Regions from separate parts of the Promicromonospora sp. NPDC110617 genome, predicted to be linked through region 2. Evidence: riboswitches for the same ligand, from Rfam matches in the RefSeq annotation. Region 2 holds a riboswitch; each other region holds the start of a gene.
The links. A riboswitch is a leader RNA that binds a small molecule or an ion and turns the genes downstream of it on or off. The one in region 2 is predicted to bind cyclic di-AMP.
Positions count from the first base shown of each region.

Region 1: it holds a riboswitch for cyclic di-AMP, as region 2 does, so the genes downstream of both, ACZ7LE_RS16935 (C40 family peptidase) here and ACZ7LE_RS01005 (C40 family peptidase) in region 2, are expected to answer to the same signal.
Region 3: it holds a riboswitch for cyclic di-AMP, as region 2 does, so the genes downstream of both, ACZ7LE_RS08610 (C40 family peptidase) here and ACZ7LE_RS01005 (C40 family peptidase) in region 2, are expected to answer to the same signal.

Region 1 covers NZ_JBVKBM010000002.1:1,374,393-1,384,605, forward strand. The annotation lists gene ACZ7LE_RS16920 (ABC transporter ATP-binding protein) at 1-9, shown strand, start outside; gene ACZ7LE_RS16925 (ABC transporter permease) at 9-2,534, shown strand; gene ACZ7LE_RS16930 (phytoene desaturase family protein) at 2,774-4,576, opposite strand; cyclic di-AMP (ydaO/yuaA leader) riboswitch at 4,732-4,883, shown strand; gene ACZ7LE_RS16935 (C40 family peptidase) at 4,885-5,769, shown strand; gene ACZ7LE_RS16940 (NAD(P)-dependent oxidoreductase) at 5,868-6,851, shown strand; gene mutM (bifunctional DNA-formamidopyrimidine glycosylase/DNA-(apurinic or apyrimidinic site) lyase) at 6,956-8,047, opposite strand; gene rnc (ribonuclease III) at 8,040-8,780, opposite strand; gene rpmF (50S ribosomal protein L32) at 8,782-8,976, opposite strand; gene ACZ7LE_RS16960 (YceD family protein) at 8,979-9,533, opposite strand; gene coaD (pantetheine-phosphate adenylyltransferase) at 9,720-10,213, opposite strand, start outside.
Region 2 covers NZ_JBVKBM010000001.1:234,470-244,682, forward strand. The annotation lists gene ACZ7LE_RS00995 (GlsB/YeaQ/YmgE family stress response membrane protein) at 167-433, shown strand; gene ACZ7LE_RS01000 (hypothetical protein) at 439-1,374, shown strand; gene ACZ7LE_RS01005 (C40 family peptidase) at 1,553-2,287, opposite strand; cyclic di-AMP (ydaO/yuaA leader) riboswitch at 2,289-2,482, opposite strand; gene ACZ7LE_RS01010 (hypothetical protein) at 2,648-3,541, shown strand; gene ACZ7LE_RS01015 (S8 family serine peptidase) at 3,681-4,742, shown strand; gene ACZ7LE_RS01020 (C40 family peptidase) at 4,838-5,488, opposite strand; gene ACZ7LE_RS01025 (SRPBCC family protein) at 5,836-6,285, opposite strand; gene ACZ7LE_RS01030 (PASTA domain-containing protein) at 6,362-7,498, opposite strand; gene ACZ7LE_RS01035 (SigE family RNA polymerase sigma factor) at 7,495-8,136, opposite strand; gene ACZ7LE_RS01040 (DNA glycosylase AlkZ-like family protein) at 8,214-9,323, shown strand; gene ACZ7LE_RS01045 (cytochrome P450 family protein) at 9,432-10,213, shown strand, end outside.
Region 3 covers NZ_JBVKBM010000001.1:1,960,902-1,971,114, reverse strand. The annotation lists gene ACZ7LE_RS08640 (hypothetical protein) at 1-123, shown strand, start outside; gene ACZ7LE_RS08635 (SDR family NAD(P)-dependent oxidoreductase) at 145-903, opposite strand; gene ACZ7LE_RS08630 (helix-turn-helix domain-containing protein) at 1,152-1,589, shown strand; gene ACZ7LE_RS08625 (proline racemase family protein) at 1,959-2,981, shown strand; gene ACZ7LE_RS08620 (ornithine cyclodeaminase family protein) at 2,978-3,952, shown strand; gene ACZ7LE_RS08615 (FAD-binding oxidoreductase) at 4,062-5,411, shown strand; cyclic di-AMP (ydaO/yuaA leader) riboswitch at 5,630-5,783, shown strand; gene ACZ7LE_RS08610 (C40 family peptidase) at 5,787-6,626, shown strand; gene ACZ7LE_RS08605 (purine-cytosine permease family protein) at 6,714-8,141, shown strand; gene ACZ7LE_RS08600 (cysteine hydrolase family protein) at 8,138-8,749, shown strand; partial or broken gene ACZ7LE_RS08595 (SMP-30/gluconolactonase/LRE family protein) at 8,781-9,715, shown strand; gene ACZ7LE_RS08590 (hypothetical protein) at 9,882-10,213, shown strand, end outside.

The sequences.
Region 1 (10,213 bases), on a different contig from region 2:
ATCGCCTGATGCGCACCGTCCTGCTGCAGTCGCTGCGCCGCCACCTGCGCCGGTACGTCGCGGCCGCGATCGCCGTGGTGGTCGCGGTCGCCTTCGTCGTGGCGGTCGGCGTGCTCACGGCCGGCGTGCGGACCGGGATCACGGCCGGCGCGGGGGCGCAGTTCGCGGGCGCCGACCACGTGGTCCGGGACCTGGGCACCCAGAACGCGATCACCTACGCCGCGCAGCACGGCGACGACGTCGCCGTCCTCGGCTCGGCCACCCTCCCGCTGCGGGCCGGCGCCGAGCAGGCCCCCGGCAAGTTCGTCGCGAACATCGCCGCCGCACCGCGGCTGCGCTGGCAGACGCTCGACTCGGGCCGCTTCCCGGAACGCACCGGCGAGGCCGTGGTCGACGTGTGGACCGCCCAGGACATGGAGATCTCCGTGGGCGACCAGATCACGCTCGGGGCCGGTTCCACCGCCGCCGACCTCGAGGTGGTGGGCATCGTGGCGGCGTCGGCGAACCTGGGCCAGGCCGCGGTCTACGTCACCTTCGACCAGCTGCTGCACTGGCGCGACGACGAGACCCTCCTGCTGGACCGGGCGGTCGTCGTCGGGGACCCCGGCCGGCTGCCCGGCGGCGCGACGGCGGTCACGCCCGAGGAGCACGTCGCCGAGAGCATGGCCCAGCACACCAACAACGTGAACACGCTGTCGCTGCTGCTCCTGGTCTTCGCCGGCATCGCGGTCTTCGTCTCGGTGCTGGTCATCGCGAACACGTTCTCGATCCTGTTCGCCCAGCGGGTGCGCGACTTCGCGCTGCTGCGCTGCGTCGGCGCCACCCGCCGCCAGGTCATGGGGTCGGTGCGCCGGGAGGCCGCCGTCGTCGGGGCGCTGGCCTCGCTGGTGGGGGTCGCGGCCGGCGCCGGCCTCGGCTACGGCCTGATCGCCGTGGTCGACGCGCTCACGCGGCAGAGCCCGCTGACCGCTCCCGCGCAGCTCCCCGGCTGGTGGCTGCTGGGTGGGTTCGCGGTCGGGCTGGTCGTGACGGCGGTCGCGTCCTGGCTGCCGACCCGGCGCGTGGTCCGGATCAGCCCGCTGGCGGCGCTGCGTCCCGACGGCGCCGTGGACGTGCGGTCGGGCGCGGGCCGCGTCCGGGTCTCGCTCGGCGCGCTGTTCCTGGCCGGCGGCGGCGCGCTGCTCGCGGTGGCCGCCGTCCGGGACAGCGCGGTCAGCATGGTGGCCGGCGGCGGCACGCTGTTCGCGGGCGTGCTCCTCCTCGGGCCCCTGCTGGTACCGCGCGTGGTGCGGGTCGTCGGGGCGCTGCTCGGCCCCGGCGGCCGGCTCGCGACGGAGAACGCCGTGCGCAACCCGCGCCGGACCGCCGCCACCGCCGCATCCCTGCTGGTCGGCGTCACCCTGACGACGGCGGTGCTCACCGGGCTGGCCACCACGCGCGCCTCGGTGGACGCCAACCACGGCACCGCGCACCCGCTCGACGTCGCGCTCACGTCGTGGACCGGGCCGCTGGACGCCGACGTGCTGGACCAGGTGCGGGCCACACCCGGCGTGGGCGAGGCGATCGCCGTCGACGGCGTGCTGGTGGACGTGGCCGGGGGCGGCGAAGCTGGGGGCGACAGCGGCGCGGCTGAGAACAGCGCGGCCGGAGACAGCGCCGCCGGAAGCGATGTGACCGCGGCCGACCGGCCGCTCCTGCTGCTCGGCGCGCCCGACGCGAGCGCGGTCGCCCGGGACGGCGGGGCGTTCGCCCGGGTCGAGCCGGGCACGGTCGCACTGGATGCGGACGTGTACGGCGAGGACCCGGCGGAGCGGCTCGGCGACGGGACCGCCGGCACGGTGACGGTGAGCGCCACCGGAGACGGCGAGCACGATGTCGCCGCGCCCGATGTCGCCGCGCCCGTGGACCTGCGGGTCACCACGGGCTCGGGCTGGGGCGGGGCCGGCCTCGTCGCGCCGGAGACGCTGACGTCCCTGGGCGGGCCGCAGACGTACGCGGTGTGGGTCCGCGCCTCGGCCGACGCCGACCCGGTCGCGCTCCTCGCCGACCTGGACACGCTGGCCGACGCGGCGGGCGCCGACGTCGACAACGGGCTGCGGGCCGAGGTGGCCGACAACCAGATGCTGGGGACCATCACGGGAGCAACGCTCGGACTGCTGGGCATCTCCGTGGTGATCGCGCTGATCGGGATCGCGAACACGCTGGGACTGTCCGTGCTGGAACGGGTCCGCGAGCACGCGATGCTGCGGGCGCTCGGGCTCACCCGGCGGCAGCTGCGGCGGATGTTGGCGGCCGAGGCCGTGCTGCTGTCCGTGACCGCGACCCTGCTCGGCACGGTGCTCGGCGTGGGGTTCGCCTGGGTGGGCTACGAGACGTTCGTGAAGACGGCGCTCGACGAAGCGACCTGGCGCGTCCCGTGGGCCGAGCTGGCCGCCGTCGTGCCCGTGGGCGCTCTGGCGGGGCTGCTGGCCGCCGTCCTCCCGGCGCGCCGCGCAGCCGCCGTCACCCCGACGACGGCCCTGACCCTCGACTGAGGGTCAGCCCTGCTGACTCCGCCTCAGCAGGCGGCGGACGACCACGAACGGCCGGATACGGTCGCCCACGGCCTGCTGAACCAAGTTCAGCTGCTGTTGACCACAGCACTTCCTGCCAGGACCGGCCCTCCGCCGGCAGAAAGTGCTGTGGTCAACACCGGCCGGGCCGGCGACGCCGGCGCGGCAGCGGCGGGCCGGCGGCACCGGCGGGGCAGCGGCGGGCCGACGACGCCGCCGGGTCAGCTCGCCGGAGTCTCCAGGACCGCCATCGCCGCGGCTCGGCCCGGGATGCCGCTCACCCCGCCGCCGCGGCGGGCGCCGGCGCCGGCGAGCAGCACCCGCGGGTGCGCGGTCGCCACGCCCCAGCGTTCGGCGGCGCTGCCGACACCGGCACCGACATCAGCCCCGACGCCCAGCCCGGTGACAGCCCCGGCAACCGCCGACCCGGTCGCGCCCGGCCCGGCCGAGCCCGACCCAGCCGAGCCCGACCCAGCCGAGCCCGGCCCGGTCGCGCCGAACCCGGCCGCCGCACCGGCGTCGCCCTCCGCTGTCTCCGCGAAGGGCCAGCTCAGGTCGCGGTGGAAGATGTGCCCGCCCGGCAGCCCCACGTCGCCCTCCAGGTCCACGGGGGTGCGCACCTCCAGGCAGGGCGCGCCGTCGGCGTCGAGGGCGAGCACGTCCTCGACGGGCTCCGCCAGCACCGAGTTCAGGGACGCGAGGGTGGCCCGCAGGGCGCGCTCGCGGGCGCCGTCGGGGTCCGCGCGGAAGAGCCGGGCCGGCATGTGCAGCCCGAACAGCGTGATGGTCTGCGCCTCCGTCGCGGCCAGCTCCGGGCCGAGGATCGTCCGGTCGGACAGCGTGTGGCAGTAGATCTCGCTCGGCGGCAGGTCGGGGATGCGCCCGGCGGACGCCTGCGCGTACGCGTCCTGGAGCTGGGTGAGCGACTCGTTGACGTGCAGCGTTCCGCTGAACGCGGCCACGGGGTCGACGTCGTCGCGCAGCCGGGGCAGCCGGCGCAGCAGCATGTTCACCTTGAGCTGGGCGCCCTCGGGCCCAGGCCCGGCAACCCCGGCCCGCCCCGGCTCCGCGGAGGCCGAACCGGAGGCCGCGCCCCGCCCGGCCACGGCGAGCAGGCGCTCGAGCTCGGCCGGCGCGCACCCCGCGAGCACGTGCCCGGCGGTCACGCCCCGGGTGCGTCCGGCGGCGTCGGTCCAGGCCACCTCGGCTCCCACGGCGCCGGGGTCGACGGCGGTGACGGTCGCCGACGTGACGATCGTGGCACCGGCCGCCAGCGCGGCGTCGCGCAGGGCACCGGAGACGGCGCCCATGCCGCCCACCGGCACGTCCCAGTCGCCGGTCCCGTTGCCGATCACGTGGTAGAGGAAGCAGCGGTTCTGCCGCAGGGACGGCTCGTCGACGTCGGCGAACGTGCCGATCAGGCCGTCGGTGGCGGCGACGCCCCGCACGACGTCGTCGGCGAAGGTGCGGCGCAGCACCTCACCGAGGGGCTCCTCGAAGAGCGCGCGCCAGGCCTCCTCGCCCACGCCGTCGGCGACGAGGTGTCGGACGGCGGAGCGCGGGAGCAGGGGCTCGGTGAGCGTCGGGGCGAGGCGGCGGGCCACCTCGGCGGTCATCGCGTAGAACCGGCCCCAGGCCTCGAAGTCGGCGTCGGAGCCGGTGAGGCGCCGGAACGACGCGCGGGTGGCGGCGTCGTCCTGGGTGTCGACCAGCAGGCCGCCGTCCGCCACCGGGGTGTACGACGACCAGCGGCGCCGCACGAGGCGGACCGGCAGGCCGAGCTCGTCGACGATCCGGCGCGGGAGGAGCGAGACCAGGTAGGAGTAGCGCGAGAGGCGGGCGTCGACGCCCGCGAACGGGCGGGCCGAGACGGCGGCGCCGCCCACGTGGTCGGCGCGCTCCAGGACGAGGACCGAGCGCCCGCCGCGGGCCGCGTAGGCCGCCGCGGTGAGGCCGTTGTGACCGCCGCCCACGACGACGACGTCGTACCGGGCGCGCAGGGGGTCGAGCAGGGAATCGGGCATGCACGCCATGGTGACACGCGGCACTCATTGCCAGGAACGTTCCATCACAAGATGGTATGTGACCTAATCGTGACATTTCCGCAACGGACGAGTACGGTCGATCTCGCCGCTCCAGCAACGGGGAGGTCCAGGCCCGGACGCCGAATCCTGTCACCGGTCCTGAGCAGCCAGAACGTGACAGGGGCGGGGGAACCAGGTAAGCCGGGCACGCGAGTGTCCTCGGGGTGAAGCCTCCTTGTGAGGCCGGGTGATCGCTCTCCCCATCCGAACCCGACAGCTCACCTCGTAGGCGTCCGAGGAGATCACTGGTGACCGTACTCACCGACCGCACCCACGACTGGGCGGACGACCAGGCAAACCGACCCAGCAACCGGGGGCGGCACCGCGCCGAGGGCCCCGCTCTCACCCCCTTCACCGCTCTGACCCAGACAGCAGCCGAGAATGCCGCCCGTACCGGCGCCATCGCGGTCGTCACGTCCGGCATGCTCGCGTCGGTCTTCACCCAGACCGCCCACACCGCGCCTGCCGAGTCCCACACCCAGACCACGCTCGCCAACAAGACGTTCGACACCAAGACCCGTGCGGGCCTGGCCGAGAACCTCGTGACCAAGGTCCAGGTCGCCCACGACGCCGACTTCCAGGCCGAGCAGGGCCACGTCACCGTGACCCCGTACGCCGAGACCGAGGCCGGCATCGCCGAGGCCAAGGCGAAGGCCGAGGCAGAGGCCCGCGCCAAGGCCGAGGCGGAAGCCAAGGCGAAGGCCGAGGCGGAGGCGAAGGCCGCCGCCGAGGCCGCTGCGGCAGCTGCCGCCGAGGCCGAGGCCGCCACGGCGGCAGCGTCCGAGTCCTCCGCGGACCTGGGCCAGCAGGCCGTCAACCTCGCCCTCGAGTACGTGGGCGTGCCCTACGTGTGGGGCGGGGCCTCCCCCAGCGGCTTCGACTGCTCCGGGCTCATCCAGTACGTCTACGCCCAGCTCGGGGTCAGCCTCCCGCACAGCTCGGCCTCGATGTCGACCGTCGGCTACCAGGTCTCCGCCGCGGAGGCCCAGCCGGGCGACATCGTCTGGACGTCCGGCCACGTCTCGCTCTACGCGGGCGACGGCATGGTCGTCGAGGCACAGCAGGAGGGCGTCCCCGTGCACTACACGGAGATGTGGCAGACCAACCCGGTGTTCATCCGGGTGACGGGCTGACGCCTCCCGCACCGCACGCCGGAGCGCCCGTGCAGCCGATCCTCGGACGGCTGGACGGGCGCTCTGCTTCGTCGCCCCGGTCGGGTAACGTCCCCGGCGTGAAGATCCTCGTACCGGACGTGCCCTTCGACCTCGACTTCCCGTCCCTGCTGCCCGACGGCGGAGCCTCCTTCGCACCCGGTGGCACCGACACCGTCGCCACCTACGCGATGAACGAGCCGATCCCCGCCGAGCACACCGACGCCGAGCTGCTCGTCACCTGGTCCAGCCCGCCCAAGATCGTCGCCGACGCCGCCGAGCGGCTGACCGGCCTGCGCTGGGTGCAGACCCTGTCGGCGGGCCCGGACGTCGCGCTGCGCTCCGGGTTCGCCCCCGACGTCGTGATCTCCTCGGGCCAGTCCCTGCACGACGACACCGTCACCGAGCACGCACTGGCCCTGATCCTGGCGTCGGTCCGCCGGATCGACGTGTCCCTGGCCGCGCAGCGGGAGCACCGCTGGGCCAAGGAGATCGCGTTCGCCCAGGCCGACGGCGTCACCGGCCGTGAGTACTCGCTCGACGGCGAACGGGTGACGATCTGGGGCTTCGGCTCGATCGCCCTGCGGCTCGCGCCGCTGCTCACCGCGCTCGGCGCGCAGGTCACGGGCGTCGCCTCGCGGGCGGGCGAGCGCTCCGGGTACCCCGTGGTCGACGCCGCCGGCCTCGACGCACTGCTGGCCGAGACGGACCTGCTCGTCTCGCTGCTGCCCGCCGTGCCCGCGACGCGGCACATCCTGGACGCCCGGCTGCTCGGCCTGCTGCCGCCGACCGCGCGGTTCGTGAACGTCGGCCGCGGCGCGACCGTGGACGAGGCCGCCCTGGTGCACGCCCTGCGCTCCGGCCGGCTCGCCGGTGCGGCACTCGACGTCATGGAGACCGAGCCGCTGCCCGCCGACTCGCCGCTGTGGGACGTGCCGAACCTGATCCTCACGCCGCACGTCGCGGGCGGCCGACCCCGCGGCGCGGCTCGGTTCCTGGCCGAACAGCTCACGGCCTGGCGCGCGGGCGGCGCCGCGGAGCTCCGTAACGTCGCCCCCCGCTGACCGCCCACCCGCCGACCCGCCCGCCTCCTCGTTGAGTGCTGGCTATTTGTTGGATCCGGGGCCCGGATCCAACAAATAGCCAGCACTCAACGAGGAGGGTTGGGTCAGAGGTTGCGGGGGCGCGGCTGGCAGACCGGGCAGCTGAACGACGACCGGTTCATGAACGCGTCGCGGCGCACCAGCGCACCGCAGCGACGGCACTCCTCGTTCTCCCGCCCGTACACGGCGAGCGACCGGTCGAAGTAGCCCGACTGCCCGTTGACGTTGACGTACAGCTCGTCGAAGCTCGTGCCGCCCTGCGCCAGCGCCTCGCGCATCACCTCGGCCGCCGAGTCCAGCACGCGGCGCACGTCGGCGGCCTTCAGCTTGTCCGTGGGCCGGGCCCAGTGCACCTGCGCCCGCCACAGCGCCTCGTCGGCATAGATGTTGCCCACGCCGGACACGACGGTCTGGTCCAGCAGGGCGCGCTTGATCTGGGTCCGACGACGGCGGACGCGGCTCACCAGGGCGTCCAGGTCCAGGTTCGGGTCGAGCAGGTCGCGCGCGATGTGCGCCACCGGCTCGGGCAGCACGGGCAGGTCGGAGCCGTAACCGGCGGGGACGCTCACGCTGGTCCCGTCGGGCACCAGGTCCTGGACACTCAGTTGCCCGAACGTGCGCTGGTCCACGAAGTCGAGATACCGCGCGCCGGAGGGGGCGCCGGCCAGGTGCAGACGGACGCGCAGGTGGGGGTGCTGCCAGTCGTCCGCCGGGTCGGCGGCGCCAGTCGGGGTCCGGGCTGGTTCCTTGTCCGCGGCGGCGGCCGCGGCGGTGCCAGGGGCCGTGCTCGGTGCGACGCCGGGCGGCGCGACCGGAGCAGCGCTCGGCACGGCGCCGCGCACGAGGAGCTGGCCCGACATCCCGAGGTGCGCCAGCAGCCCGGCCGCGGGGACGACGTCGCCCGCACTGCTCGCGGGGCCCTCGGAGTCTTTCGGGTCTCCGGGGTCCGCGGGCTGGAGCGGCAGCCAGAGGAACTTGCCGCGGCGCACCGCGGCCGCCAGCCGCCGTCCGGTGAGCTGGTCGCGGAAGGAGTCCGGGCCGCCGTCGTGCCTGCGCACGCTGTACTCGCGGAAGACCTCGACCTCGCGCACGACGGCGCCGACGACGAGCCGGTCGAGACCGTCCCGGACGGTCTCGACCTCGGGGAGCTCAGGCACCGGCGGCCGGTGCCTTGGGCAGCGGGAACTTCTCCAGCAGGGCCCGGTAGGTCTCCTCCGCGGCTCCCTGCTCGGCGTGCTTCTTTGCGGTGCCCGAACCCGAACCGTAGGTGACGCCGTCGATCACGACGGTCGAGTGGAAGATCCGTGCGTGCTCGGGGCCCTCGAACGTGGCGATGTAGTCCGGCGAACCCAGGCCGCGCTCGGCGGACGCCTCCTGCAGCGAGGTCTTCCAGTCCAGGCCCGCGCCCAGCCCGGCGGCGACGTCGAGCGTCGGGTCCACCAACCGGTGCACCAGATCGCGCGAGGTCTCCAGGCCGTGCGACAGGTACGTGGCGCCGATCAGCGCCTCGACCGTGTCGGACAGGATCGAGTCCTTCTCGAAGCCGCGCGTGCGGATCTCGCCCTTGCCGAGCAGCACGTACTTGCCCAGGCCGAGGGTCCGCGCGATCGCGGCGAGCGCACGCTGCGACACCGTGGCGGCGCGCATGCGCGCCAGGTCACCCTCGGACTGGTCCGGGTGGCGCCGGTACAGCGCCTCGGTGACCACCAGCCCCAGCACCGTGTCGCCCAGGAACTCCAGGCGCTCGTTGGTGGGGATGCCCCCGGCCTCGTGCGCGAACGACCGGTGGGTCAGTGCCAGCACAAGAAGCTCGGGGTCCAGATGGACCCCGAGCTTCTCGAGCAGCGCGGTAGGTTCCGGCCTTGCCGGGGCCGTCCCGCCCTTGGCCACGTCAGCCCGCGTGAACGGTCTTCAGGGCGTCGCGGTAGGTGCGACCCTTGTAGGTACCGCACGTCGGGCACGCCGTGTGGGGCAGCTTGTTGCCCTGGCACTGCGGGCAGGTCGTGAGGGTCGCTGCGGTGGTCTTCCACTGCGAGCGACGCGCACGGGTGTTGCTGCGCGACATCTTGCGCTTCGGAACAGCCACGGCTAGCTCTCTTTCGTCTCGTCCGACACGCTCGTAGGTTCGAGCATGCTCTGTAGCGCCGACCAACGAGGGTCGACCACGTCATGGTGATGACCGGGGTCATCCGCCAGGCGCGCTCCGCACTCGGAGCACAGGCCCGGGCAGTCCTCCCGGCACAACGGTTGAAATGGTAGTGCAGTCACGACCGAATCCCGAAGCGAGGGCTCCAGGTCGGCCATGTCGTCCTCCAGCACGGACTCCTCGTCCTGGACGTCGTCGTCCCCCGCCTCGGCCGACGCGGCGGCCTTCTCGGGGTAGGCGAACAGCTCGGTGACGTCGACCGTGATCTCACGGGAGATGTCGTCGAGGCAGCGGCTGCACTCGCCCTTGACCGTGCCGCGGACGGTGCCGGAGACCAGCACGCCCTCCATCACGGACTCGAGCCTCAGGTCCAGCTCCAGGTCAGAGCCTTCCGGGATACCGATCACGGCGGTGCCGAGGTCCGACGGCGCCTGCACGGTCGCGCTGTGCGTACGCATCGTTCCGGCACGCCGAGAGAGCTCGTGCGTGTCGAGCACGAGCGGCGATTTCGGTTCGCGGGAGATAACAGGCTCCGATGAGGGCAGAACGAGGACAGCGTCCGGATGGACGATGAGGGGGGTGGACCGACTCTCAGCCACGCAGAGGAGGCTGGCGCCAGGGACCAAAAAGCAATCCTACGACATGGAACGGGCGTTACGCGCGCCCGTGCGGGGTGACAGGGCTCACGAGCCCGCGGCGGGCTGCCCCAGCGCGGCCCGCAGGGCCTCCGTGACTCCCGCCGGAACCAGGTCGTCGACCGGACCGCCGTGCCGCACAATGTCCTTGACCAGCGACGACGCGACGTGCGCGTACCGCTGGTCGCCCGGCAGGAAGATCGTCTCGACGCCCGACAGGTGCCGGTTCATGAGCGCCATCGGCTGCTCGGCGTCGAAGTCGGCACCGCCGCGCAGGCCCTTGACGACGGCGACCGCACCGATCTCCCGGCAGAAGTCCACGAGCAGCCCGGGCACGACGGCGACCCGCACGCGGGCCAGCTCCTGCTCGGCGTCGGCCGCGGACGCCAGGGCCGCGCGTACGAGCCCGGCCCGCGTCTCCAGGTCGAGCAGGCCGGACTTGCCGGGGTTCTTCGCGACGCCGACCACGACGTCGTCGAACATCGTGGTGGCGCGGCGGACCACGTCGAGGTGGCCGAGCGTGATGGGGTCGAACGAGCCGG
Region 2 (10,213 bases):
CTTGCCTCAGGGCCCCTTGCCCGGGCGAACCTTAGCGCGGCGGTGTGCCCTGACTTGTCTGGGCGCAATGTCCCGATATGGGACTGATCGGCGGGTCCGGTGGCAACTGAGTCAAATCAGTGCTTGAGTAGAGCACAAGCAAGCAACACGACTGGAGGAAAATGCCATGGGCTTCTGGGCCTTTCTCATCCTCGGACTGATCGCCGGTGTCATCGCTCGCATCGTCATCCCGGGCAAGCAGCCGGGCGGTTTCTGGGTCACCTTGCTTCTCGGCGTGCTCGGCGCCATGCTCGGCGGCTGGCTGGGCGGACTCATCTTCAACATCAACTTCGACGAGTTCTGGTCGTGGGAGAGCTGGCTGTTCTCGGTCATCGGCGCGATCATCGTCATCCTGATCGCCCAGGCGATCTTCGGTCGGCGCAAGACCGCCTGACCGCTGTGGCCCGCGGCCGCACCACCCTCGTCGTCGTCCTGACGTCGTTGGTCGGGGCGGCCGCGGTCGCATGTTCGGGCGCGCCCACGCCGTCGTCGACGCTGGGGCCCGTACCCGACGACATCGCCGACCACCTCAGCGTCCAGGTGGATCAGGGGCGCACGCAGTACGCCGCCCGCGAGGTCGTCCTCGCGGTCACCAACGACTCGGACGAGACGCTCACGCTGGTGTCGGGGGCCCTGGACGCGGACGGCTTCGGGCCGTCCCACCCCACCAAGGAGAACCGCACCCCGGCGCTGCGGCCCGGTACCACGCGGGACGTCTACGTCGAGCTGGGCGAGGCGGAGTGCGCGGGCTTCCCGGCGGGTCCGGAGGAGCCGGTGCCGGACGCCGCGCCGTCGGCCACGATCACGCTGGCCCGGGGCGAGTTCGACGACCTGGGTCCGGCCTCCGACGTCGTCGTCGCGGAGGTGGGCGACCCCGGCGGGCACCTCGCACGGAACCACGCGGTGGACTGCGCCACGGCCGCGGTCGCGGCGGGCGCGAGCTTCGCCGTCGAACCGGACATCCCCGTCGGGACGCGCGGCGGAGAGCTCACCGCCCTGGTCACGCTGCGGGTCGACCCGGTGGACGGCGGGCCAGAGGTCACGGTCGACCGGATCGCCGGGACCACGATCATGAACAACCCCGACCCGGACGGCGAGGACTCCGGCTGGACCGGCTCCGCGCTCGACGGGCAGCGTTCCGGCAGCGTCACCCTGCCCGTGGTGCCTGCCCGCTGCGATGCCCACGCCGTGGGCGAGGACAAGCGCGGCACGTTTCTGCCCGTGACGGCGAGCGTCGACGGCGTGCCGCAGCACGTCGTCTACGTGCCCATGCCGGACTCGGCGCGCGCCGACCTCTTCGCCTTCATCGCGGACAGCTGCGACTGGCCGGAGTAGCCCGCCGTCCCGGGCGCACGCGAGAGGCGCCGCCTCCGTACCGGGCTCGGTACGAAGGCGGCGCCCCGCGAAGGTCCTGCTGGCGGCTCAGGCTCTGTTTTCTTGTCGTCTGAGCCTGCGGCTCCGCTCCGGGCGAGTGCCTCGTTCCTCGGCCCTCACCCTGCGCTGCGCCTCCGGCTCAGACGACGCGGATGAAGGTCGGGCTGTTCTGCCACATCTCGGTGTAGCGCACCGGCATGCCGGCGGCCCAGGCCTCGATGATCATGCCGTTGCCCGCGTAGAGGGCCACGTGGCCTGGCGTCCAGACGATGTCGCCCGGCTCGGGGTAGGTGACCTGGTAGCCGGAGCTGAGCATCGCGCTCGAGGAGTGCGGCAGAGAGACGCCGAGCTGCGCGTACACGTACTGGATCAGGCCCGAGCAGTCCATGCCCTCCGACGGCGAGTTGCCGCCCAGCACGTAGGTGATGCCCAGATAGTTGAAGGCGATGTTGACGGCCTGCTGGCCGACCGGCACGGGGTCCGGCGCGTCGACCGAGACGACCGCCGGGCCCTCGCCCTTCTCGCCGTCGGCCCCCGTGGAGGCGCCCAGGGCTTCCATCTCGATCGGCATCTTCGCGTCGGCCGGGACGGTCACGGTGGGGGCGGCGGCGACGGACTGCTTGGCCACCGCGGTGAGGGAGTTGAGGTCGACCGAGTTGAGCTTCGCGGTCTTGACGTCGGTCTTCAGGTCCATCGCCGGGGCCGCGTGGGCCGTCGTCGCGATGGTGGAGATCAGGACGCCACCGGCGGCTGCGGCGAGCGCGCCGCGGCGGGCAACAGTGCCGGCGTTCTCGGTGGCGGTACGAGCGAGGATGGTCAGCGGTGTCTGGGCCGGGCGGCTGTCACGATGCCGTCCGCGGAGGGAGTTCGTCACCTAATGTCTCCTGTACCGCCTGCGAGGTCAGCTGTCGGGTTCGGGTAGGAGTACAACCCGGCCGCACGGCTACTGGGGGGTTTCCGTCCGGCTTCACCCCGAGGACGACGATCCTGCTGTCGCCCGGGAATGGGTCCCCCGCTCCTGTCTTGAACGTCTGGTCACGAACCGGTGACAGGACTCGGCGTCCGGATCGCGACTCCACCGTGGGGGTGGAGCAGAAGTCAAAGTACACACGTTCACGGAAAAAGTCACGATCGGGTTACGCATTACGGTCTGACCCAACGAAGACGCAGATTTGCGCCGTTCCGGGCGTCAGGGGTTATGACCGACATCACACATCCGCTAGCGTTCGGCGGCATGGGCGAATCGCACTCCCGTATCTCCGCCTGGTGGGTGTTTCCCATCAGTGCGATCGTCTGGTGGATCTGTGGGTTTCTGCCCTGGCTCGCGCAGCTGTCGTACCAGGTCACCGGCGTTGCGCAGGCTTCTGACGCCGCCGCGGCGGGCATCCTTCCGCTTCCCTTCACGGCCGACGGCGCGGTGGTCGGCCTCGTCGTGATGGCGCTGTTCGGTGGTGTGCTCGCCGGGGCCACCGCCCGCCTGGCCCGTTCGGCCGGAGGGGGTGCCGGGGCCGCGATCGCCGGGACTCTGCTCGCGATGGCCGGAGCCGGCGGCGCCTCCTGGTGGCTCGCGGCCCGCGAGACCGTCCCCGGCGACGCCATGCCGCTCGGCATGCTCGTGGTCACCTGCGCGGCCGGGATCGTCGGCCTCGGGGCCGGGCTCCTGGCGGGCCTCGGGCCGGCGGCGCTGCGCGGTGTCGCCCTCGCCCTGCCGGTGGTGCTCGTCGACGGCTGGTTCTGGGGCTTCGTGCCCGGCAACGAGGTGTCCCCGACCGGCACGTGGTGGGTCTTCGCCGTGGCGCTCGGCATCGCGTTCGGCCTCACCGTGGACAGCAGGCCGATCGAGCTGCTCGGCTGGCTGCCCGCCGCCGGTGCCGTGTGGGTGCTCCAGGCGGCCGGACCCGCCCTCCTCGCCGTGCAGGAGAACATCTGGCCGGGTTCCGCGCTCACCGAGGACCCGCTGTCCGCCGTGGCGATCGCCGCGGGCAAGATCGCCTCCGCCGCGATCGTGGCCGACGGGCACCAGCTCGGCGCCTGGGTGGTCGCCCTGCTGCTCGGTGCGGCCATCGCGGCGCTCCGGCTGTCCCGGGAGGCCGCGGACGAGAGCGAGCTCTCCGAGGCGTGGGCCTGATACGTCGTGCCCCTACTGATTGCGATTGTGTAAATTTCACCCCTCACCGGACCCGAGGCCTGTTCGGCGCCGACCAGGTCCCCCTAGGTTTGCCCCAGTTCAGGGGTAATCAGCCCCTGTGCGAACAATGGGGGCATATATGAACAGGAAGTCACTCGTCGGCGCCGCCACCTCCGCGGCGCTCGTCGTGGCGGCACTGGTCGCCGTCGCACCGGGCGCACAGGCCGCGACCAGCGATCCCCTCCGGGACAAGCAGTGGGGCCTGGACCAGATCAACGCGGAGGCGGCCTGGGCGGCCAGCACCGGCGACGGCGCGGTGGTGGCCGTGGTCGACACCGGAGTCGACTTCGACCAGCCCGACCTGGCGGGGCAGCTCCTGCCGGGTGCCACCTTCACGGGCTGCGCGGACGTCCGACCGTGCGGCGACGGGGACTTCAGGGGCCCCGACGGCACCAACGACGGTGACGAGCACGGGACGCACGTGGCAGGCATCGTCGCCGCCGCGACGGACAACGGCATCGGCGTCGCGGGCGTGGCGCCGGACGCCAGGATTCTCCCGGTCAAGGTGCTCGAGGCCGGGTCGGGTTCGTCGCAGGACATCGCGGACGGCATCCGCTGGGCGGCCGACCACGGTGCCGACGTCATCAACCTCTCCCTGGGCTCCGGCCTGGGCGGGCAGCTGCTGACGATCATCGGCGTCGACACCCTGATGCGGGACGCCATCGCCTACGCGCGCGAGCGCGGAGTGCTCACGGTGGCGGCGGCCGGCAACTCGTCGACCCCGCTCTGCAGCGACCCGGCGTTCACCAGCGTCGCGATCTGCGTCGGGGCCACCGACTCGGCCGGCCTCCACTCCTACTACTCGGAGCTGCCGGTCAAGCTGGACCTGAAGAGCGTCTCGGCGCCCGGCGGGTCGGGCGGGCTGACCGGCTGCGACGGCGACGTCTGGTCGACGGTTCCCGTGGGGACGGGGTCCGACACCTGTGCGGGCGGCAGCTACGACTCGTACGCGGGCACGTCGATGGCGACGCCGCACGTGGCCGGGGTCGCGGCGCTCCTGTTCGCGCAGGGGCGGTCGGTCGACGACGTGGAGCGTGCCATCCTCCGCACGGCTCACGACCCGCTGCTGGGTCTCACGGGGCTGTGGACGCCGCTGTACGGGTACGGCGTCGTTGACGCGGCCGCGGCGGTCGGGTACTGACGCCGTCGCGACCGGTGGGACGAGCGCGAAGGAGCACCGCGGCACGCGCCGCGGTGCTCCCTCGCTCTGGTTGGGGGGTGCGTTGCGCGTGCGGCTCAGTAGGGCCGGATGTAGACCGCGTAGTCCTGCCACTGCTCGGTGTAGCGCACAGGACTGCCGTAGTTGGCGGCCTCGACCACCATGCCGTCGCCGGCGTAGAGGGACACGTGTCCCTGGGTCCACACGATGTCGCCCGGGATCGGTGACGACACCTGGTACCCGGTGGCCACCATCGACGACGACGAGTGCGGCAGCTCGACCCCGAGCTGCGCGTACACGTACTTGACCAGGCCCGAGCAGTCGAACCCGGTGGCGGGCGAGCTGCCGCCGTACGCGTAGGCGATGCCGATGTACTGCATCGCGATCGAGACGGCCTGGGCTCCGATGGAACCGTCGGACGCGTAGTCCGGGGTGGCCAGCTCGGTCTCGGTGCCCGCGGCCGTTGCGGTCACCTGCTCTGTGGTGGTCTCGACGACCGGCTCGGGCTCGGGCTCGGGAGCGGGGGTGACCTTGACGGCCTTGCTCTCGATGGTGAGCCGCGCGTCGTTCGCGACCTGCACGGCTGGTGCCGTCGCGACTTCCTTGGCCAGTCGGTTCGAACCGTCTCCCGCGATCGCGTGTGCGCTGGGTGCGAACGCCGTGGCGAGAAGTCCGGATGATGCCGCGATCACTGCGCCGGAACGTGCTGCGGTGCGTGTGACGGACATGAAGTGAGTGCTAGGAGCGTGATCGGCGCGGTGTCGACCGCGTCGGACGGTGGTACTCACCGAAGTTCTCCAAGTCGCCGGTTGCGCGGTCCCGTACCGGTCTGGGGAATGGGGTCCGCGGCTGCGCCTCCGGTGGCGCGGCGAATCTGACGCTACATACGGGTACCCACCTTGTCTCGATCAGATAACACTTGTCGTGAAGTATCGGCCTGTCCGAAACGCGCGTAACTTTTCGACCAGATGCCTTTTCCCAGCGTAAGGAGCATTTTCAACGCCGAAATGCCGTCCTGACGGCTATGAAAGAACAGTGGACGAAATGATGCGACACGCGCCTCTCCGGCGGTGTGTCAGCCCTTGTCCCGCACCCGGAGCTCCGCTGTCGCCCTCAGATCGGCCAGCAGGATGTCGGCGAGCTCGCGCGATCTCGGCCCCGCCGCCAGGTCGGTCAGCCCGGCGAGCATCCCGCTCCGGGCCACCGCCGTCGTGACCTCGCACGTGGCGCCGCCCAGCGGCGTGACCCGGTGCGCGATCCCGGTCCGGACGCCGGGGGTGGAGCTGCTCGACCAGGAGAAGCCCTGCCCCTCGGTGAGGCCGTCCACCTCCCAGGCCGCGGTCGGCAGACCCGGCTGGTCGATCTCGACCCGGGAGCCCACGACGAGCGCCGTCTCCGGGCCGAGCAGCGTCACGCGGCTCATGGCGGTGGTCCACGCGGGCATGCGCTCGACGTCGGACAGGATCTGCCAGACGACGTCGGCGGGCGCCTCGATCCTGGCGCCGGTGCGGTAGGCGTGAGCCACGGGCCCCAGGCTACGCCGGGCTCGGGAGCATCCGGCGCAGCCCGGGGCCCGTGGCGGACCTTCGGGTGAGTGCTGGTCAGGGTCCCGTCGAGAGCACCACCGTGACGAGGGCGCCCCAGCTGACGAGCGCCCCCTGCGCCGGGTCGGACGAGATGACGGTCCCTTCGGGCACCGTGTTGGACGCGGCCTCCTCGAGCACACAGGTCAGATGCTTCTGCAGGCACGCGACCTCGACGTCCTCGGGCGTCATCGCGGTGAGGTCGGGCACCTCGACAACACTGTCGGCGACCTCGTCGGGGAGGGGCCCGAACTCGGCCTCGAGGAAGAGCCGGCTGCTGTGGATCTTGCCGATCGACTCCGTCGACTCGAGCGCGATGTCGCGCTCCTCGTCGTAGATGATCGTCGTCGTCCGGTCCCACTGCTCGAAGTTGACGGCCGTGCCCGGGCGGTCCTCGGAGTCCCGGACGTCGTCCTCGACCTCGACGCCGGGCAGGCCGGTGATCATCTCCCACGCGGCGGCGCGCACCGCCGGCGGTGCGGGAGCATCGGTGACCAGGCCGGCCCCGGCATACAGCACGGCCTGCTCGCCCTCGCCGGTCGGTTCGTAGATGGAGAGCAGCGCGGTGTGCAGGTCTGCGGGGTCCGTGGGCAGCACGGCGACCTCCGTCCAGGTGAGGCTGACGTTGCCCTCGTTGTGCCCGAGGTTGAGGTAGCCGGGCACGTCGAGCAGCTCCGGGCCGTGTCCGAGGAGGTCGAAGCTGACGCCGTCGCCGTACCAGCGCTCGATCCCCAGCGGCGTGTAGTCGTCGTCCGCCTCGCCTTCCTTGGTCGTGATGCTGCTGGTCACGACGTGGAAGTACGTCGCGTCCCGCCAGCCGTCCGGTGGCACGACGGGGCCCTCGGGCCGGTTGTCGGACCGGTCGATCAGCCGATCGCCCTCGCTCGACGTCAGGGGCGGCCCGGTCGGCGACGGCGACGGCTCGACGGGCATCGTCGTCGACCCGCCCGGCACGACCGTGATGGGCACCAGGGACGTGGCCACCCAGGCGCCGCCCCCGAGGGCGAGCGCCAGGGCCACGGTGACGCCGCCCGCCCGGGCGGCCCGCCGTCGTCGGGCGGCGGGGACGACGCGCGTGACGTCGACGTCGATCCTCGGTGCGACCCGGGTGACCTGGGCGCGCAGGGACTCGGCGAACTGCTCGTCGGGGTTCATGACCCGCTCCTCTCGTTGTCGGTGGGCCGATCCGTCGCGTCGGTCGCGTCGAAGCCCTGCAGGATCTCGCGCAGGCGCACGATGCCGCGGGACGCGGTGGACTTCACGGTCCCGACCGTGACGCCGAGCGCCTCGGCGACCTCGCGCTCGGGGAGGCCTTCGAGGTGCCGGAGCACCACGATCCGGCGCTGCCTGGTGGGGAGCAGCCGGAGCGCACGGACCAGGCGGTCCCGCTCGGCGTGCAGGTCGGCGGTGTTCCCGGCGCCGTCCGGCCGGTCGGGCACGGCGTCGGAGGCCATGAGGACCTCCCGGCGCCGGCGCCGCCAGCCGTCGATCCGCAGGTTCGCCAGCACGCGCCGCGCGTAGGCGAGCGGCTCGCCCTGCCGGGCCTTCGGCCAGGCCAGGTACGTCTTCATCAGGGCCTGCTGCACCAGCTCCTCGGCCTGGTGCGTGTCGCCGCACAGCAACCAGGCGGTGCGGGCGAGAGCGGGGGCGGACCGCGACATGAAGGAGGCGAACTCGGCCTCCTTGTCGCGCGCCACCGTGACGTCGACCGTCGGGTCGCCGAGGGCGGCGGCGGTCTCGCCTGTGTGGACCGGGTCGGGGCTCGAGCGCCCCGCGACCATTGGCATGCTCATGCCTCCTTCACGGTTCGGCACGGCGAAAGGTTGAGCGGGTCCGGGTGACTGTCGGTGTGCTTCCGTATCCTCGCGGCATGGCCACCCACCGGCTCACCGTGCAGCAGGCGCGCCGCGTCGCGCTCCGTGCCCAGCTCCTCGACGCCCACCGGCCCGTCGACCTGGTGCACCTCGTGGAGGACCTCACGTTCCTCGCGGTGGACCCGACGTCGGCGGTGGCCCCTGCCGTGGACCTCGTCGCCTGGTCGCGACTCGGGAACGAGTACTGGGTGGGCGCGGTCGACGACGCGATCACGGACCGCATGCTGTTCCAGCTCCGCGGCACCGTGCGGTCGATGGGCGACCTGCCGCTGTACCTGGAGCAGATGGCGCAGTGGCCGCAGAACGAGACCATGCGGCAGTGGCTCGCCGACAACGCCGAGTTCGAGCGCGAGGTGCTGGCGCTGGTCGAGGCGGAGGGGCCGGTGCTCGCCAAGGACGTGCCCGACACGGCCCGGGTCCCGTTCACGTGGGGTGCCGAGGGGTGGAGCAGCCGGCGCAGCGTGGCCGAGATGCTCGAGGCGCTGAACATGCAGGGCAAGCTCGCGATGGTGGGGCGCAAGGGCCGCCAGCGGCTCTGGGACCTCGCCGACCGGGTCTATCCGCAGGTCGAGGCGGTGCCGCTGGCGGACGCGCTGCGCGAGCGGGTGGACCGGCGGCTGGCCGCGGAGGGTATCGCGCGCAAGCGGGCGCATGGCCGGTCGGGCGACGGCGCGTGGTGGGTCGACCTGCCGGGCGAGGTGGTCGAGGTCGACGGCGTCGACGGCGAGTGGCGGGTGGATCCGGAGCTGCTGGACCACGTGGACGACGAGTTCGAGCCGCGCACCGCCCTGCTGTCCCCGTTCGACGCGATCGCCGCCGACCGCGCGCGGCTGCTCGACCTGTTCGGCTACGAGTACACGCTGGAGATGTACAAGCCGAAGGGGAAGCGGCGCTGGGGGTACTTCGCGCTGCCGATCCTGCACGGCGAGCGGTTCGTGGGAAAGCTCGACGCGAAGGCGGACCGCAAGGAGGGTGTGCTGAACGTCTTCGCGGTGCACGAGGACCTGCCGTTCGACGGGGCCACGATGGACGCGGTGCACGCCGAGATCGAGCGGCTCGCGACGTGGCTCGGGCTGGGCCGGGTCGACTACGCGCGGTCCGCCTAGCGGCACGCGCGGCCCGTCCGGAATGGATCCGGCGGGAGGAAAAACCACCCGGGCACGGTGCTGGCTGGACCTTCCGGGCGGCCGGGTGCCTGTGGTCGGATGGCGGCCATGACGCAGCGGACAATTCGGTACGAGACGGACTCGTTGACGAACCTGACGGGTCTGGTCTCCCTGACGGCGCTGACCAGCAGTCCGGACCCGCAGGCGGCGTACGAGGCGCTGCGGGCACGCTGGGGTGCCGTGGCTCCGGTCGAGATCGAGGCCGGGGTGCCCGCGTGGCTGGTCATGGGCCACCAGGAGAGCTGCCACGTGATGCGCTCCGAGGCGGCCTTCGCGAAGGACCCGCGCACCTGGCGGTGGAACGAGGAGGGCCTGCTGCCGCCCGGCACGGCGATCGCCACGTTCGCGCCGGCCGACCCGCGGCCGTCGTCGTTCCACCACGACGGCGAGGAGCGGCGCCGGCTCCGCAAGCCGCTGGACGACGCCCTGGAGCAGCTCGACGAGCGGGTCGTCCGGGACAGCATCACCGACCTGTGCCGGCGGATCATCGACCGCATGGGCCCGAGCGGCACCACCGACCTGGTCCGGGCGTTCTGCCAGCCCATGGGCTTCCTCGCGATGACGACGCTGCTCGGGTTCGACCTCGAGACGGGCGCGCAGCTCATGGCCGACTCCGCCAAGGTGGTCGTGGCCGACGGCGACGAGGTGGCCGCCGCGCAGGCCCGGGTCGCCGGCACGATCCTGCAGCACATCCAGCAGCGTCGGCAGGACGGCGGGCAGGACCTGATCTCGTTCCTCGCGGTCCACCAGAACTTCGCGCACGACGGCGAGATCGCCTCGACTGCCGTGGTCCCGATGCACGCCGCCGCGATCTTCCTCACCGCGTGGAT
Region 3 (10,213 bases), 1.7 Mb from region 2:
GTGACGCTCGACAACGTGTTCCAGGACGACGCCGAGGCCGCGGCGCGCAAGGCCCGGCGGGCGGAGAGAAGGGCGCGGACGGCGGAGGACGCCCCGGCGCCCGCGCCCGCCGACAAGTTCTGAGCTCGGCCCGACCCGAGCGGCTCAGTGCGCCGAGTAGCCGCCGTCGACCAGGTGGTAGCTGCCGGAGATGAAGGACGCCTCGTCGCTGAGCAGGAACAGCGTGAGCGCCGCGACCTCCTTGTCCGTGCCGAGCCGCTTGCTGGCGTGCTCGTTCTCGAGCGCCGTCAGCGCCTCGGGGCTCAGCGAGGCGCGGACGAGCGGGGTGTCGATGAAGCCCGGTCCGACGGCGTTGGTGCGCACGCCCTGCTCGGTGTACTCGAGCGCGGCGACCTTGGTCAGGCCCACGAGCGCGTGCTTGCTCGCCACGTACGCGACGTTCTCCGCGATGCCGACCGAGCCGAGCACGGAGGCCATGTTCACGATCGCGCCGCCGCCGGCCGCGACCATCGCGGGCAGCTGGTACCGCAGCCCGTAGAAGACGCCGTCCAGGTCGACGGAGCGCACGCGGTCCCAGGCCGCGACGTCGTACTCGCCGATCTTCGCGGGCGGCGCGCCGATACCCGCGTTGTTCACCGCGAGGTGGAGCGCCCCGTACTGCTCGACGGCGAAGTCCACGGCGGCGCGCGAGTCCTCCGCCTTGGCCGTGTTCTGCGCGAACGCCGCCGCCGTACCGCCGGCGGCGACGATCTGGTCCACCACGCCCTGGGCGGACTCCAGCTTGATGTCCGTCACGACCACCGAGGCTCCCTCGGCGGCGAGCTCGCGGGAGATCTCCGCGCCGATGCCGCTGCCGCCTCCCGTGACGATCGCTACCTTGCCCTGGAAACGGTCCCTGGTCATCGCGCTCACTCCTTGCCTTGGTTCCGACGGCGCCTGCCGTCTCCTTCAGTCCTATCCCATGGTTGCCTCGGGCGACTACATGCATCCGCATGATGTGAGGAGACAGACAGCCGCGTTCAGCACACCACGGCAGCGGCCGGCGCGCCTGCCGCGGAGACCGCCCGCCACCTCACCCCTGGCCATCCATCCGACCTCCGCTTATGCTTCGAATATTGCGTTTGTTTCACTTGTTTCGAATGGAGGATGCGATGTCCGTTGCGACACCGTTCGTCCCCGACCCGTCCGACGCCGAGCTCGCCGCGTCGGCGCTCCGCGATCTCAGGAGCGCCCTGGCCAGCGAAGGCCCGGTCCACCTGCGCTTCGCCGAGGGCGGTGACGTCGTGGTGCCCCGGAGCGCCCTGACCGCCCTCGGGGAGATCCTGTCCACCTTTGCTCAGGGTGAGGGCGTGACCGTCCTGCCCACCCAGTCCGAGCTGACCACGCAGCAGGCGGCGGATGCGATGCGCGTGTCACGGCCGTATCTGATCGGCCTGCTCGAGTCGGGCAAGATCGAGTTCCGCACCGTCGGCAGTCACCGCCGGGTGCAGGCCGCCTCGCTGGTGTCGTACATGCGCGCCGACGAGGCCGAACGGCGCGCGGCCGCCGATGCGCTGTCCGCAGAGGCCCACGAGCTCGGCCTCGCCTGATGGCATGCACGGCACCTACCGTCCTGTACGACGCGAACGTCCTGTACCCCTCCACCCTGCGTGACGTCCTGATCCGGGCAGGCCTGGAGCGACTCGTGACACCCCGGTGGACCGATCAGATCCTGGACGAGGTCTTCCGGAACCTCTTGGCCAATCGACCGGACCTCGCCCCGGAACGACTGGCACGTCCTGACGCAGATCGTTGACGACATCGGTGCGACCTGGCCGGACGGCGCGACGGTCGCCGACGTGCTCAAGAGCCTTGAGGTCGAGGCTCCACGCACCGCACGGGCGATCGCTGCGGCCGACCCAGCCCTGTGACGGCGCCACACCCTTGGCGGCCCCGCGCGGATACCCGAGGATGGCCGCGTGATCACGCAGACCGTCGCCACCACCGACTACCACACCGCGGGTGAGCCGTTCCGGATCGTCGCGAAGCCGCCCGTGCCGCTGCCGGGCGACTCGGTGGCCGACCGCCGCGCCCGCGCCCTGGCGAGCACCGAGGCCCAGGAGCTGCGGCGGCTGCTGTGCTCCGAGCCGCGCGGGCACGCGGACATGTACGGCGGGTTCATCGTGCCGCCGGACGACGACGGCGCCCACCTCGGCGTGCTCTTCTGGCACAAGGACGGCTTCTCGACCGCCTGCGGGCACGGCACCATCGCCCTGGGCGCCTGGGCCGTCGACACCGGCCGGGTGGCGGCGCCCGACGACGGCACCGTCGACGTCGTCGTGGACGTCCCGTCCGGCCGCGTCACCGCCCGGGTGCACCGCGCCGGCGGACGCACGGTCGGCGTCGACTTCGTCAACGTGCCCAGCTACGTGCTGGCCCGCGACGTCGCCGTACCCACGGCGCGCGGCACGGCGTCCGCAACCCTGACCTACGGCGGCGCGATCTATGCGAGCGTCGACGTCGCGAGCCTCGGCCTGTCGGTCGACCCGGCGAGCTACGCGGACCTCATCGCCGTCGGGCGCGAGATCAAGCACGCGCTCGACGCCGACGGGCTCGCCGCTCACCCCACCGACCCGCGCCTGAGCGGCGTCTACGGCACCATCCTGTTCGAGGACCTCGGCACCAGCACCGACGGAACCGTGCGCCAGCGCAACGTCACGGTCTTCGCCGACGGCCAGGTCGACCGGTCGCCCTGCGGTTCGGGCACGTGCGCCCGGCTGGCCGTGCTGGCCGACGACGGCCGGGTCGGCGTCGGCGGCCCCGTGCTGGAACACACCTCGATCGTCGGCTCGACGTTCACGGGCGCCGTCGTCGGGACCACGCGGGTGGGCGACCTGCCCGCCGTGCTCCCCCAGGTCACCGGCACGGCGTACCGCACGGGCGAGCACCGGTTCGTGGTCGACCCCGCCGACACCCTCGTGCCCGGGTTCGTGCTGCGATGAGCGCGCCCCTCGTGCTGGACGCCGCGGCCGTGGCCGCCGCCTGTTCCCCCGCCGACGCCGTCGCCGCCCTGCGCGCCGCCCTCGCGGCCGGACTGAACCCGGCCGTCGACCTGCCCCGCCAGGGCGTGCCGGTGGCGGCCGGCGAGCTGCTGCTCATGCCGTCCGACGGCGGCGGCGACCGGGCGCACGTCGGGATCAAGGTCGCCACGGTCGCCCCCGCCAACGCGGCCCTCGGACTGCCCCGCGTCCAGGGCTCCTACCTGCTGCTCGACGCCGCCACGCTCGGCGTCGTCGCCGTGCTGGACGGCATCGCGCTGACCACGCTGCGCACCCCCGCCGTGTCGGTCGCGGCAGTGCTGGACCGGCTGCTCGACGCCGAGGGCCCGCTCCGCGTCGCCGATCCCCTCCGCGTCGCCGTCATCGGTGCGGGACCACAGGCCCACGGGCACGTCGCGACGCTCGCGGACACCCTGGGCGACCGGCGACCGCTCGACATCACCCAGCTCGTCCGGGACCCGGACCGGGTCGCCCGGACGGAGGGCGCGCGGATCGCCGGCGCCACCGCCGTCCGGCTGGGCGGGCCGGGGACCGACGACGCGCTCAGCGCCGCCGACGTCGTGGTGTGCGCGACGTCAGCCCGCGAGCCGCTGTTCGACGCCGCCCTGATCGCGGACGGTGCGACGGTGATCGCGGTGGGCTCGCACGAGCCGGACGCCCGGGAGCTGCCCTCCGCGCTGCTCGCGCGCGGCACCGTCGTCGTCGAGGACCCGGGCGCCGCGCTGCGCGAGGCGGGCGACGTGGTGCTCGCCATCGCCGAGGGCGCCCTGACGGCCGGGGACCTGGTGCCGATGCGCGACGTCGTCACGGGCGCCGTCCGCCCCGACCCGGGGCGGCCGCTCGTGGTCAAGACCACCGGCATGTCGTGGGAGGACCTCGTCGTGGCCGAGGCGGTGCTGGCCGGGGCGCGCTGACGGGACGGTCCGACATCCGCGTGACCCAGGTCACCCCGCCGTCCGGTCACATCTTCCGAGCCTGGCGAGTCGAGTCGTTGTTCGGCACCCCAGCCTGGAAGGAAACGTCATGACCTCAGCACTCGACACCCTTCGCCGCGACTTCGGCGGCGACATCATCGAGCCGGGCGACGCCGACTACGAGTCGGTGGCGCGCTCGCGCCTCGTCGCGGGCAGCCCGGCCCACGTCCTGCGTCCCAAGACCGTGGGCGACGTGCAGGCAGCCGTCCGCTTCGCCGCCGCATCGGGACTCACCCTGTCGGTCCGCGGCGGCGGCCACAGCTTCCCGGGCTTCGGCACCAACGACGGCGGCATCGTGATCGACCTGAGCCCGCTCGCGAGCGTCGAGGTGATCGACGCCGAGCGCCACCTCGTACGGATCGGCGGCGGCGCCCACTGGGGCGACGTCGCCGAGGCGCTCGCCCCGCACGACCTGGCGATCTCGTCGGGCGACACCAAGAGCGTCGGCGTCGGCGGGCTCACGCTGAGTGGCGGCATCGGCTGGAAGGTCCGGAAGTACGGCCTCGCCCTGGACAACCTGGTGGCCGTCGAGATGGTCACCGCCGACGGCGCGGTCCTGACCGCGAGCGCCGACGAGCACCCGGACCTGTTCTGGGCCGTGCGCGGCGGCGGTGGCAACTTCGGCGTCGTGACGTCGTTCGTCTTCGCGGCACACCGCACCACGCACGTCTTCTTCGGCAAGATCACGTTCCCGGCGGCCGAGGCCGCCACCGTGCTCCAGGGCTGGGCGGACCACCTGCGCACCGCGCCGGAGGAGCTCACCTCGATCACCAACGTCGCCAACCCGTTCGCGGGCGGGCCGGAGGCGCCGGTCGAGGTCCACGTGGCGGTCGACAGCGACGACCCGGAGGTCGCAGCCCGGGCGCTCGACCCGATCCGGCGGCTCGGGACGGTCCTGGAGGACGACGTGGCGCTGACGGCGTACGCGGACGTCCTGGTCGAGGGCGCGACGCCGCCGCCCGGCATCCACGTGCTCGCGCACGACGGGCTCGTGGACCAGGAGTCGGTCGCCGAGACCCTGCGGATCCTCGCCGAGGCCGGCACGTCTCCGGGTGCGCCGTCGATCTCGATCCGGAGCCTCGGCGGTGCGGTGTCCCGGGTGCCGAGCGAGGCCACCGCCTACGCGCACCGCCAGGCGGAGCTCATGGTCACCACCTTCACCGGGGGCCCGGCACCCGTGATCGAGGCCGCCCGGCCGGTGCTGGACGGGCTGTGGGGCGAGCTCGCCCCACATCTCAGCGGTGCGTACGCGAACTTCCTCACGACGGCCGATGAGACGGACGTCACAGCCGTGTACCCGACGCCGACCTACGAGCGGCTCGCGCGGGTCAAGCGGGAGTACGACCCGAGCAATCTGTTCTCGCACAACCACAATGTGCGACCTGGACAGATGTCCTAGTCGGGACCTTCGGCCCGGTGCGGCCCGACGGGCGCCGTCCACGATCCGGACGGCGCCCACCGCACTAGCGCAGGTCGGACATTCCGGTCAATAGCTCCAGCGCCGACCGGGATGTCCGTAACGCGATCGTGACTTTCGCGCCGAGGCGGGCTACGGTCGGTCCCGCTCACGGGGAATTCCGTGGGCACTCGTGGTGGACGCCGAGCCCTGTCACCGCCGCGAGATCTGCTCTGAACAGATGACAGGGACGGGGGAACCAAGTACGTGGGCACCGCGAGGTGCCCTTGGGGTGAAGCCGCAACCAGCACGACGCGGCCGGGTCATTCTCCGATCCGAATCCGACAGCTCACCTCGTAGGCGCCGGGAGAAACTGCTGTGACCACACGCATGCCCGGGCGCCATCGTGCTGCCCACGCACCACTCACCCCGCTGACCCCGATCTCCCGTGCCGCATCCCGCGGCATCTCCGCGACCGCCCGCCGTGGCGCGGTCGTCGCCGCCGGATCGGGCCTCCTCATCTCCCTGCTCGGCATCCCGGCCAACGCCGCCCCCGCGAACGACCCGAGCACCAACACCGCCGAGCTCGAGGCCGTGCGCGACGCCGTCCAGGACGCCACGCAGAAGTCGACCGACGCCGAGGTGGCCACCGCCGCCCTGACCACGGCGAAGGTGGACACCGCCCCCGCCGTGAAGGTCGCCGCCGACAGCGAGTTCGCGCTGGAGACCGGCACCATCAAGGTGACGCCGGCCCCCGAGCCGGAGCCCGAGCCCAAGCCGGAGCCGGAGCCCGAGCCCGTCGTCGAGGCCGAGCCCGCCGCGGCCGAGCCCGCTGCGGCCCCCGTCGCCGAGAAGACCGAGGAGAAGGCCGCCCCGGCCGCCACCTCCGGGTCCAAGATCGTCGACATCGCCATGCAGTACCTCGGCGTCCCCTACGTCTGGGCCGGCGCGACCCCCGCCGGGTTCGACTGCTCGGGCTTCACGTCCTACGTCTACGCCCAGGTCGGCATCACCCTGCCGCACTCCTCGGCGCAGCAGCGCTACTCCGGCACCGAGGTCTCGGCCGCCGACGCGCAGCCGGGCGACATCATCTGGTCCCCGGGCCACGTCGCCATCTACGCGGGCGACGGCATGCAGATCGAGGCGCCGGTCCCCGGCGAGACCGTCCGGTACACCGAGATCTGGCAGGACAGCCCGGTCTACCTCCGGATCGGCTGACTCCCGGGCCGTCCCCGGCCTGCACCACTCGAAGGGCCCGCACCAGGACGGTGCGGGCCCTTCGTGCGTCGTGGCAGGATCGCCACCATGAGCAGCGCGCCCACGAGCGTCGAGACCAATGCCCTGAACACCATCGACGAGGCCGAACGGCGCGGTTCGCCGCGCAACCTGTTCTGGCCGTGGTTCGGGGCGAACGTCTCCGTGCTCGGCCTCGGGTACGGCTCCTACCTGCTCGGGTTCGCCGTGTCGTTCTGGCAGGCGGTCGTGGTCGGCACCATCGGCATCGTGGTGTCGTTCCTGTTCTGCGGGTTCATCTCCCTGGCCGGCAAGCGCGGGTCGGCGCCCACCATGGTGCTGTCCCGGGCCGCGTTCGGCGTGCGGGGCAACAAGCTGCCGTCGCTGCTGTCCTGGGTCCTCACGGTCGGCTGGGAGACCGTGCTCGTCGCGCTCGCCACGCTCGCGACGTCGACCGTGCTCGGCACGCTCGGCTGGGGCGGCGGCACGGTCACCAAGATCGTGGCGCTCGTCGTCGTGGCGGGCATCGTGGTGGTCGCGGGCGTCTTCGGGTTCGACCTCGTCATGCGGCTCCAGGTCGTGATCACGGTGCTGACCGCCGTGCTCACCGTCGTCTACATCATCCTGGTGCTCGACCACATCGACTGGGCCACGGTCGCCGCGATCCCCGCCGGCGGCAGCCCGCAGGTGATCGGCGGGCTGGTGTTCATGATGACCGGCTTCGGGCTGGGCTGGGTCAACATGGCCGCCGACTACTCGCGCTACCTGCCGCGCTCCGCCTCCGGGCGCGGCATCGTCGGGTGGACCACGCTGGGCGCCTCGCTGGCCCCCGTCGTCCTGCTCGTGTTCGGCCTGCTGCTCGCCGGCTCCGACCCGGTGCTCAACGAGGCGATCGGCGCCGACCCGATCGGTGCCCTGTCCACGATCCTGCCCACCTGGTTCCTCATCCCGTTCGTCGTGGTCGCCCTGGCCGGGCTGATCGGGGGCGCCGCCCTCGACATCTACTCCTCCGGGCTCGCGCTGCTCTCCCTGGGTCTGCCCGCCCCGCGCTGGGTGGCCGCCGCGATCGACGGCGCGCTCATGGTCGTCGGCGCGATCTACGTCGTCTTCGTCGCCGACTCCTTCATCGGCCCGTTCCAGGGCTTCCTCATCACCCTGGGCGTGCCGGTCGCCGCCTGGTGCGGCGTGCTGCTCGCCGACATCCTGCTGCGCCGCCGCGACTACACCGACGCCGACCTGTACGACCCGGCCGGCCGGTACGGGTCCGTGAACTGGGCCGCCGTACTGCTCGTCGTGGTCGGCACCGGCATCGGCTGGGGGTTGGTGACCAACACCTACGCGCCCTGGCTGCAGTGGCAGGGCTATCTGCTCGCCCCCCTCGGCGGGGTCGACGGGAACTGGGCGTTCGCGAACCTCGGCGTACTGGTCGCCCTGGTGATCGGGTTCGCCGGGACGCTCCTGCTGAGCGCCCGCGCGGTGCGCCGTCAGGAGGAGCGATGAGCGGCGGCGGGGCGGCCGCCGTCGGGCCGTCCGGGGCTGACCCTGCCGTCGGGCCGGACGCCGCCCTGGTCGTGATCGACATGCAGGACGTGTTCGCCGTCCCGCCCAGCCCCTGGGCCTCCCCCGACTATCCGCGGGCGCTCGCCGGGACGCGGCGCCTGCTGCCCGCGTTCACGGGCCGCACCGTCCTGACGCGGTACGTCGCCCCCGCCGTGCCCGACGGCGCCTGGCGCGCCTACTTCGACCAGTGGCCGTTCGCGCTCGTGCCCGAGGACGACCCGCTGTACGAGATCACCGACCTCGCCGACGTCGTCGCCGCGGGCGCACCCGTCGTCACGCGCACCACGTTCGGCAAGTGGGGTCCGGAGCTGGCGACCGCCACCCGCGAGGCCGGCACGCTCGTGCTCGCGGGCGTCGCCACCGACTGCTGCGTCATCTCGACGGCGCTCGCCGCCGCCGACGCGGGCCGCCGGGTCCTGGTCGTCGAGGACGCCTGTGCGGGCTCGACGCCGGAGAACCACGAGCGCGCCCTGGAGATCATGCGGCTGTACGCGCCGCTGATCGAGGTCACGACGGCGGCCGACGTGCTCGCGGCCGCCGCCCACTGACCATGCACCTGCTGCCAGGACCGCGGCCGCCGTGGCAGCAACTGCATGGTGGTCCATCACGAAGGAGACAGCTGTGACCATCAACAAGATCCGCGCCCGGTGGGAGCGCCATGACGAGCGGTTCGCCCCCGTGCGCGGCGACGCGTTCGCCGACGTGCTCTACGACGAGGGGAGCTGGCTGGAGGGTCCGGCGTACTCGCCGGCCTGGCGGACGCTGCTGTTCAGCGACATCCCGAACGACCGGGTCCTCGCGTGGGACGAGGCGACGGGCGGCGTCGGCGTGTGGCGCAGCCCGGGCGGCTACGCCAACGGGCGGACGATCGACCGCGCAGGCCGGATGCTCCAGTGCGAGCACGGCAGCCGGTCGGTGACGCGCACCGACCCCGACGGGACCGTGACGACTCTCGCCGACCGCTGGGAGGGCAAGCGCCTGAACAGCCCGAACGACCTGGTGGAGCACAGCGGCGGGAGCGTGTGGTTCACCGACCCGACCTACGGGATCCAGAGCGACTACGAGGGCTTCGCAGCCGTCCCCGAGACCGGCGGCACCCACGTCTACCGCCGCGACCTGGACGGGTCGGTCACGCGGGTCGCCGACGACTTCGCCGGGCCCAACGGCCTGGCCTTCTCCGCCGACGAGCGCACCCTCTACATCGCGGACAGCGAGCGCAAGCACCTGCGGCGCTTCGACGTCGCGCCGGACCTGACCCTGTCCGGCGGCGAAGTGCTCGCGACCTGCGACGCCGGCACTTCGACGGCGTCCGGGTCGACGACGGCAGTCGCATCTGGGCGGCGGCGCACGACGGCCTGCACTGCCTCGACCCTGACGGCACCCTGCTGGGCAAGCTGCTGCTGCCCGAGGTCTGCTCCAACCTGACGTTCGGCGGGTCCAAGCGCAACATGCTGTTCGTGACGGCGACCAACCTGCTGCTGTCGATCCGGGTGACGGTGACGGGTCTGCGCTGACCGCCGGCGCCGAGGCCGGTGCTGGTGCTGACTTCGGTTCAGCAGGCTCCGGACGTCCGTAACGGGTGTCGACATGGTCGCGTCGAGCCTGCTGAACCCGACTCAGCTGCCAACCACGCAAAACGGGCGCACTGTTCGCTACCGTTGCGCCGGGAGGTGGTCGGGGATGTTGAACGTCGAATTCGCTCGTGACCTGGTGTTCACCGCGGTGCTGTTCGGCACGGTCACCTTCGTGTGGGCCGGGTGGGCGCAGGAGCGGCCACCGGCCGGCGTCGTCTGGCGGGTGATCCTCGGGGCGCTCAGCGCGGGCGGCCTGGTGCTGCTCGGCCTCGGCCTGCCGACGCTGATCCGCCATTGGGGCACGCCCACGGCGATGGCCTCGGGCAACCCCGCGGTGATCGCCTACATCGTGGTGTTCTGGCTGGAGGTCGCCGTCATTGCCGGGCTCGCGACCTTCTACGCGCGGACCGACCGCCGGCACCTGCTGGCGCCGACCGT